Paraglaciecola psychrophila 170: one gene and its partner. The protein of the gene in region 2 binds, or shares a complex with, the protein of the main gene of each other region. Links are inferred from orthologs where the notes say so. Each region holds a gene or a part of one and is shown on either strand. Other genes may lie near its edges.

Region 1 (2,788 bases), 920 kb from region 2 along the record:
ATCGCTGGACCGAATTAGGCAAAAACCTTTCGCTTCCCGTCCAGCTTGTGCCAATATGGCATGATTGGTCCCTTGTTGGTTAAATGCAGCTCGATCAAATAAATATTGGCAAAGGAAGGCTGGCTATAAGACGATCCAAGCTAGCTAATTATTAAACAACTTAACACGCAATACTGCTGTGATAGTAGAATAGGAATGTACTCATGAGTCAGTTTTTTTATATCCATCCCGAGAACCCTCAAGTTCGCTTGATCAAGCAAGCTTGTGAGCTTATTCACAAAGGTGCTGTGGTGGTGTATCCCACCGATTCAGGCTATTCTATTGGTTGTCATATGGATGACAAAGCGGCCCTTGAACAAATTTGCCGAGTTCGTCAAATTGGCAAAGATCATAACTTTACGCTTATGTGCCGTGACATGTCTGAACTGTCCGAATATGCGAGAGTGGATAACACCGCTTTTAGACTGATCAAAAATAATACTCCCGGTCCTTACACTTTTATCCTCAAAGCGACAAAAGAAGTGCCTAAAAGACTGCAAAGTCCTAAACGCAGAACGATTGGTATCAGAATACCTGACAACAAAATTGCGTTGGCTTTGTTAGAAGAATTAGGCGAGCCGATGATGTCCAGTACACTTATATTACCGGGAGCTTTGGTTGCAGAGTCTAATCCCGATGACATTCGTGATGAATTAGAAAAGCAAGTTGGCTTGATCATTCATGGTGGATTTTTAGGTGAACAACCCACCACTGTTATTGATATGTCTGAGGGTGAAAATATTATTTTGAGAAAGGGCAGTGGCGACACTAGTCCTTTCGTCTAGTTTTCAAGCCATTTTTTATGTCTGCGGATAACTCCTCTTTTTCAGCAACAAAGATAGCGAATGACCCCGTGCAGCAGCCGTTGCCACTGGCGTTTGTTAATGGCGAAGCTTTAATCGAAAAACCTGAAGATTTGTATATTCCCCCTGACGCTCTTGAACTTATTTTAGAGGCTTTTGAAGGCCCACTGGATTTATTGTTATACCTAATTCGAAAACAAAAATTCGATATCGTTAATTTACCTGTGTACCAAGTCACCCAGCAATACATGGAATATGTAGAGTTGATGAAAGATATTAAGCTGGAATTGGCCGCAGAATATTTGTTGATGGCGGCTATTTTAGCCGAGGTGAAATCTAGAATGTTACTGCCTAAAAGGCCTGACGCCGAAGATGATGAAGATGACCCTCGCGCTGAACTAATCCGTCGTTTAAAAGAATATGAATTGATCAAAAATGCGGCTCATGAATTAGACAATATCCCTCGCCAAGAGCGTGATGTATTTCCAGCACATGCACAAACCTCTGACTGGGTAGCACCGATCCGTGTTTTACCTAGCGTTAGTTTGCAAGAAATAGTACTAGGGTTTCAATCGGCCATGCAAAGAGCACAAGCCTTTGAGCACCACCATATTGAAAAAGAGACACTGTCGACTCGTGAGCGTATGAGCATGATTTTACAGAAAATTTCTGCTGAACATTTCACTGGCTTTGACGAGTTGTTTCTAGCCAGCGAGGGCAAAGCAGGCGTGGTGGTAACCTTTTTAGCGATTTTAGAGTTGGCCAAAGAAAGTTTAATTGAGCTGGTGCAAGCTCAACCTTACGCTAATATTCATATACGAGTTGCAACTGGCATTTCATCTGAAATTACACCTGAAATCACACCTGAAGGTTCACAAGGAGTGCAATCCTAATGGCCAAAATTTCTCGAGCTCAACTGAAACAATTAGTTGAAGCCGCTATTTTTGTAGCTGATGAGCCGCTCAGCCAAGAACAAATACAATTAACGGTATTAGACGGATTGGCCGTCAGTAAAACCATGCTCAAAGAGACCTTGGTAGAGTTAAATCTCGAATACCAAGCCAGAGGCATACAACTGGTCGAGGTAGCCTCGGGTTATCGTTTTCAATCTATGGATAGTTTGAGCCCTTGGCTCAGTAAGCTGTGGCAAGAACAAGCACCTCGGTACTCACGGGCAATGCTTGAAATCCTTTCTTTAATTGCCTACAGGCAACCTATTACCCGCGGTGAAATTGAAGATGTGCGTGGTGTGTCTGTCAGTAGTCAAATTATGAAAACCCTGAGCGAAAGAGGCTGGGTAAAAGTCATAGGACATAAAGAGGTGCCTGGTAGACCATCCTTATATGCAACCACTAAAACATTTCTTGATTATTTTTCTCTCAAAAGTTTGAGTGATTTACCCAGCAGTGATGATTTTTTGGTATCTGAAGAAATAAACAACGAACTTAATATCCTATCGAGTGAGTCTGATAACAGACTGACCGAGGATAACTTCCCACATAAATCTGAAGCTAGAGCTAATATTGAAGCTAATATTAAACCTAACGATGCAGATGAACCAGAGCAATTACATTAATGAGCGACAAATTACAAAAAGTACTAGCTAACGCTGGAATAGGTTCGCGCCGCGAAATGGAGAAATGGATAGAGGCCGCACGTATTTCTGTCAATGGCAAAATTGCGACTTTAGGTGACAGGGTTGAACCCTCTGACAAAATACGCGTGGACGGCAATCCACTTAATAAGTCTAATGACACCCCTGCTTGCCGAGTATTAATGTACAACAAACCTGAAGGGGAGCTGTGCAGTCGTAAAGACCCTGAAGGTCGTGCAACCGTATTTGACCGACTACCCGCTATCAAAAATGGCCGCTGGATTGCGGTTGGTCGATTAGATATTAATACCAGTGGCTTGTTGTTGTTTACCAACGATGGCGAGCTGGCTAA
Region 2 (6,809 bases):
ATCCTTAAAGCCATTCTGATGTATTAAATCATTCAATATGTATCATAAGCCAATTATTATTGGAGATAAAAAAATCATAGATTATTATCTAAAGCTGTCACTTATTTTAAAATCATTAGGATGTTCATGAACCAAACATTAGTTAAAAACGGATTGCTTGCTGCAGGTCTATTGAATATTGGCGGTGTACTTTTGTTTTCACTAGGGTTTACTAATACCGCCATTAATCATGCAGACCCCATTGTGATGTCTAACTTCGGTCTTTTGATGATTGTAGTATGGGGCTTAGCATACATAGGCGCAGCCACTATAACGTCTAGTATAAAGTGGCTTGCCGCTGTGTTTGCGATTGAGAAACTTGTCTATGTTGTTATTTGGACTCGGTGGATGATGGATAACAGTCTATCTTCGCTTTATTCCATTGATGTTCTGGCAGGCATTTTTTATAGTATCTATGGTGCTAATGATTTTGTGTTTATGCTGTTTTTTGCTTGGTTGTTTGCATCTAGTAAGCAAACAAGATTTGCGTAAAACTGCCATTTAAAACGTAATGTTCACTGGGATTAGAAGTTAACCTTCACCCATAGCCCCAGTGATGTTATCAATCTTCGTTATCTTAATAACTAACTACGTTATTTTAAACCTGCTCTTTTAACTCATCGACCCATAAAGCCGTTGCACCACACACGGCTACCGGCATAACTAAAAAGTTAACAATAGGAATAAGCGAGAACACACTAACAGTAATTCCAAAGCTAAAACTTTGTGAGCGGTTGGCTTGCAATACGTGTTTCATTTCTCTAAATGACACTTTGTGATTATCAAAGGCATAGTCACAATACTGAATGGCCATCATCCAAGCTGAGAATAAAAACCATAATACTTGTCCGAACACAGGCAATATAAAAAATAACAATAAAAAGCCGATGGCTCTGGGTATGTAATACGTGAGTTTTGATAGTTCACGCCCTAACGTGCGGGGAATATCTTTAAATACATCAGTTAAACCAGTGTCGTCCATGCGTTGGCCTGTTAGGTGTTGTTCTACTTTTTCGGCTAACAATCCGTTAAAGGGTGCAGCAATCCAGTTAGCTAAGGTACCAAATGTTAGTGCAAATACTAATAAAATAGTGATAACAGCAATGGGCCAAATAATATAACTCAAGCCATCTTTTAACCAACTCAGCCATTTCCAATCAGGAATGAGTTCGGTTAACCAAACAATACTGCTACTGATTTCACCAAATAAGTAATAAAAACCTGCAGTAAACAAGATAAGATTAATGGCCAACGGGAAAAACACAAAGCGTTTCAAACCTTTGGTTGTAATTAATCTAAAACCTTGAAAAAAATAATCCATATTACACCTGTATAGCTGGTTGTTATTTATGTTTCAAGCGAATGAAAAACAACCGTTTTTCTAAAAATGATGCTGCGCAGTATACGTAATTAGCACGATGGGTCAAAACGAGAATTGTTACACTTGGTGACTTTTGGTACATTCAATCTCTGAAACACAAAAATAATAACAATTTTCGGAATAACTCCATTTTTATATGCGCCTAAAAAAAATTAAGTTGGCTGGGTTTAAGTCTTTTGTTGACCCAACCACTATACCTTTTCCAGATGATATGACTGCGGTTGTCGGGCCTAATGGCTGTGGCAAATCCAACGTGATTGATGCTGTGCGCTGGGTGTTGGGTGAAAGTTCAGCTAAAAATCTGCGTGGCGCTTCCATGACAGATGTTATTTTTAACGGTTCAACCGCACGTAAACCGGTTTCGCAGTGTAGCGTTGAATTGGTGTTTGATAATTCATCCGGGCGTATTCAAGGTGAATATGCAGGTTACAACGAGTTGTCGGTTAAACGTATTGTGACCAAAGATGCGCAATCCAGTTATTTACTTAACAACACTAAATGTCGTCGCCGTGACGTGACTGATTTATTTTTAGGGACTGGTTTAGGTCCGCGCAGCTACGCAATTATCGAACAGGGCATGATTTCTCGTTTAGTTGAGTCTAAACCTCAAGAATTAAGAGTTTTTATTGAAGAGGCGGCTGGAGTATCAAAATACAAAGAGCGACGCCGTGAAACCGAAACCCGCATTCGACACACCAAAGAAAACTTAGAACGCCTAGAAGATGTGCGTAGTGAATTAGGCCAACAATTAGAAAAATTGCAACGCCAAGCCACTGCCGCAAAGCATTACAAAGAACTCAAACAAAGTGAGCGTCGCTACAAAGCTGAATTAGCCGCTTTGCGCTGGTTACAGCAGAGTAAAAAAATCGATACTTTAGAAATAAGTATCGCCCAGAAAAATGCTGATATCGAAGCTTACATCGCCACTCAACGCAATGAAGAAAAAGACATTGTTGAATTCAAACAACAGCAACAAGATTTAAAGCAGCAGCTCAATGATACTCAGCAACAAGTGTTTAGGGTAAGCACTGATATTACCCGCATCGAACAGAATCAAATTCATACTAAACAAAGACGTCAGCAAATTGAGCAAGAATCTAATGCCCTGCAGATTTCTGTTAGTGATAATGAAACCCACCATCAGCAGAATATTCAAAAAATTGATGAATTAGCAGATCAACTCGCTTTAGCAGAGCCAGAAAAACAATTATCAGAAGAGCAGGTAGAGCAATCACAGAGTATTTTGTTTGAAGCGGAAGAGCAGTTTAGCCAACAACAACATCAATGGCGAAATCAAGAGTTAGAATATAATCAGCGCAAACAACAAGCTCAAAGTTGTCATAGTAAAATTCAGTCTTTGATGTCGATGCAAATGCGCACACAGCAGCGTATTGGTGAGCTTAAAGATGAGCTAGGCGAAGTCATAGACGATGAGTTAGTGACACAAATAGAAGCGTGCCAGCAAGAAATGCTGATGATCGAAGACCAGTTACAACAAAGTACTGAAAATGCACCGCAAACTTTGTCTATTCAGGACGATGCACAACTCAGTTTAAAACAAGCTGCCCAAAGCCAAATGCAGATAAGAGGTGAGTTACAAGGCATCGAAGCTCAGTTAGCCGCATTAAATGCATTACAACAAACCAGTGATCTGGATACAACCTCACAAAAATTTATTCAAAATCATCAACTCAGTACCCAACCCTGGTGGCAAACCTTAGATATTCAACATGGCTGGGAGGAGGCATTCGACACTATTACTCAGCAATGGCAGCGTGCCATTGTGTTGCCAAAAAATACTGAACAGGGCAGATTAGTCGAGTTGTCTGGTTCTGCTTGGTTGTTTCAAGATAGTTACATTGAGAATCACAGCCTCACAATTTCTGATAAAAGTATCGCCAATAAACTTAACAACAGCGGTGTGCCAAGCTGGTTAACTCATATTATGTGTGCCAACAGTCTTGAAGAAGGACTTGGGATGTTAGCCGAATTAGAGAATTATCAAAGTGTTGTCACTCCACAGGGGTATTGGTTAGGAAAGGGCTGGATGATCGTAGGAAGTGCTGATCAACAAACTGGTTTATTAAAACGCGCTAATCAGATTAATCAACTTGAAGGTCAACTTGCACTAGTGCAACTCAAAGTTTTATCTGCAGATTTAGCGGTTAGTGACGCTGAAGATAAACTGGTTGTTGCTAATCAAAATGCAGAAACAGGAAAACAGCAATTTGAACATCTGAAACTCAATTTGCAGCAAGCAAAGAATCAAGGGCAATTACTGGCACAACAGCAACAACAAAATATGGGGCGCAACACCCGCCTATCACAAGAATTACTGCGCCAACAGAATACTACTGAAGAAGAACAACAACAGCTTGAAGAGTTATCGATGCAAGCAGAAGAGCTCGAACAATCAGTAGAAATTCTTCAAGAGCAGCAACGTGAATGTGAGCTAATCCGCGAACAGCACCAGCAAAAAGTCTCCGATAATCGTACCCAGCTAGAAGTGTCTAAAAATAAGTTACACCAATTAGCTTTGCATTTACAAAGTTTACAAAGCCAGTATCAAGGGTTAACCGCCAATCAGCAGCGTGAAGCACAGCTGCTGAATAACATGCAGCAAAAGTTGAGTTTCTTAAAGGCTGAATTTGCTGAACTGGCTATGCCCCTAGAAAACCAACAAGAGTCGTTACAACAGTTGTTACAGCAAAAAAACACTTTGGATATTCAGCAACAAACGGATAATGAAATACTCGCCGTTGTAGACGAAAAGTTAACCGTAGCTGAAAAAGGTCAAAAAGGTGTCACTGATAAAATTCAGGTAATGCTCAGTGAATTGCAAAGCATTAAACTTGAATGTGAAGGTTATCGCGTCAGAGCTAACGGTGTATTAGAACAACTACAAGAAATGCAGCAAAGTCTTAAAACGGTGTTAGACACGTTACCCGAAAACGCAGATGAAAAAAGCTGGCAAACGCTATTAGATGAAACTATCGCGTCTGTGGCTAGGCTAGGTGCTGTTAACCTTGCAGCTGTTGAAGAGTATGATGTGCAGGCTGAGCGAAAACAACATCTTGATGACCAAAATGATGACTTAGTGTCTGCTTTAGATATTTTAGAACAAGCTATTCGTAAGATTGATAAAGAAACCCGCTCACGTTTTAAAGAAACATTTGATCAAGTAAATGAAGACCTAAAACTGTTGTTTCCTAAAGTATTTGGCGGCGGCACGGCTTATCTTGAACTGACTGACGATGACTTACTCGAAACAGGTGTGACGATCATGGCCAGACCCCCAGGTAAGAAAAACAGCACAATTCATTTACTTTCTGGTGGTGAAAAAGCGCTGACCGCTTTATCATTGGTGTTCGCAATTTTTAGATTGAATCCAGCACCATTTTGTTTGTTAGATGAAGTGGATGCGCCTCTGGATGATGCTAATGTGGTTAGATTTTGTAAACTGGTGTCTGAAATGTCAAAAACTGTACAGTTTATTTTTATTACCCATAATAAAATAGCCATGGAAATGGCAACACATTTAACCGGTGTTACAATGTCTGAGCCTGGTGTGTCACGAATGGTTGCAGTAGATGTTGATGAAGCTGTGGCAATTGCCCAAGCCTAAACACAAAATACATTACCCCTTTTAATGAAGAATAAAGAAGTACGAGTAAGTTAATGGAAGCAGATGGTTTACGTTGGTCGTTGTTAATAATAGGCAGTTTGGTGATTGTGGGTCTTGCCGTTCACGGTATTTGGCTCTCTCGAAAAAATACTGATAAGAAAGCAAACGCTAGCAAAAATAAAAAAGATCAAGAATATCAACCTTCCGGTTGGCAGTCTGATAATGATAGGTTTGACGAAGAGTTAAATTATGAAAATAACCACTCTGACGAAGACTCTGATATTAAATTTGATAGTGGGGAGGATGAAGTTGAATCTGATCTAGCTACCACCACCTCACCTAAAAATGAGTTTGATGATTTAGGCATAGGAACAGTGAGAGTTGTGTCTGCTGATAAGTCTAGTCATGTAAAAGTGGCTGTTGATGCTGATAAAGCTGCAGTAGAACACGCTCCCACAGCGAGTGTTCAAGTCGAGCCTGAAGTCGCGTCCAGTAAAATCTATGCTTCTGTAGTGACACAACCCAAGCCTGAATATGCTTCTAAATATACCTCTTTAGCGGCAGAAACAGTGTCTATTTTACAGCAAGAAAAAGCTTCATCAAACAAGACTCAGAAAATGGTTTCCCCAAATTTTTATGGGGCTTCTAATCATAACGTTGGCACTAATGATCATCACCAAGTGCCAGAGCCTCCCCCATTTTTATTAAAAAAAGAAGCGTCACATCCCGAGAATGAAAATGAACAGGTATCCAGCACTTTAGCCGAGCAGCCAACTAAGGCACATCTCCCTGCGGCTGAGATTAAAGAGTCTGAGAATAAAGAGGAAGAGGATAAAGCGCATGCCACTCTAGCTGAAAAACTAAGTTCATCGGAACAAGCTCGCACTGTGGTTAAGCGAAATAAAGCTGAGGCAATTAGAAAACGTCGTGATCCTAAAATTGCAGAAGAGCAAATGCATATCGATTTTGATGATCAACCGACTGCTAAACCAGAGCCTAAAGAGGAACTAAAAGCTAAGCCTGCTGAGTCTGAGCAACCACAAGAAGTGTTAGTGCTAAATGTTAAGTCTGCAGACGACAATCCTATTCCGGGATCTGCATTGCTGCCGATGTTACTCACTTTGGGTTTTAAATTCGGTGATCAAGATATTTTCCATCGTCATATTAATTCAAATGGCAAAGGGCCGGTATTGTTTAGCCTAGCCAATATGTTCAAGCCGGGTAATTTTGACATTGATAACCTTGAAAACTTCACTACTGGTGGTATTTCGTTATTTATGATTTTGCCAATTGAAGGTGAGCCACATCAAGTGTTTAACATGATGCACAACGCAGCCCGAAAAATTGCAGATGAGTTTTCAGCACAAATATACGATGGCAGACGTACATTATTGACCAAGCAAAGTCTGCAACAATACGTAGAAAAAATCCGAGAATTCGAACGTCAGCGTTTATTAAAAAGCTGATCTACTAAACTCCATACTATTCTTTTGCCCATGGATAAATATTCAGGGCAAAACTCAACTTTATTTTACTGGAATGCTTTATGGCAGCCTCGCAAGAGATTATTAATCAACTCGCTTTACTTAAAACCAGCATTGCAGAATGTAACTATCAATATTATGTATTAGACAATCCTAGTGTGCCTGATGCCGAGTACGACAGGCAGATGCAAGCATTACAGATAATAGAACAAAAATATCCAGAATTATTGACCGATGATTCACCCAGTCAAAAAGTAGGGGATATGCCCTTACCTGAATT

The links.
Region 1: the proteins of smc (region 2) and C427_RS16775 are in contact, whole or in part, in a crystal structure (PDB 3ZGX), measured with the Bacillus subtilis proteins. The link is inferred for Paraglaciecola psychrophila 170 from one-to-one orthologs.

Annotation. Positions count from the first base shown.
Region 1 is NC_020514.1:3,829,859-3,832,646, reverse strand. It holds C427_RS16775 (segregation and condensation protein A), read left to right. Parts: upstream 1-841; coding sequence 842-1,735; downstream 1,736-2,788. Other genes in the region: rluB (23S rRNA pseudouridine(2605) synthase RluB), read left to right, coding at 2,418-2,788; scpB (SMC-Scp complex subunit ScpB), read left to right, coding at 1,735-2,418; C427_RS16780 (L-threonylcarbamoyladenylate synthase), read left to right, coding at 204-824; C427_RS16785 (PHP domain-containing protein), read left to right, coding at 1-83. UniProt on the Bacillus subtilis protein: Participates in chromosomal partition during cell division. May act via the formation of a condensin-like complex containing Smc and ScpB that pull DNA away from mid-cell into both cell halves.
Region 2 is NC_020514.1:2,912,472-2,919,280, reverse strand. Bases 1,185-5,245 are described here. They hold smc (chromosome segregation protein SMC), read left to right. Parts: upstream 1,185-1,556; coding sequence 1,557-5,045; downstream 5,046-5,245. Other genes in these bases: zipA (cell division protein ZipA), read left to right, coding at 5,099-5,245; cysZ (sulfate transporter CysZ), read right to left, coding at 1,185-1,360. In the rest of the region: C427_RS12750 (hypothetical protein), read left to right, coding at 127-531; more of cysZ, read right to left, coding at 638-1,184; more of zipA, read left to right, coding at 5,246-6,511; NAD-dependent DNA ligase LigA, read left to right, coding at 6,592-6,809. UniProt on the Bacillus subtilis protein: Required for chromosome condensation and partitioning.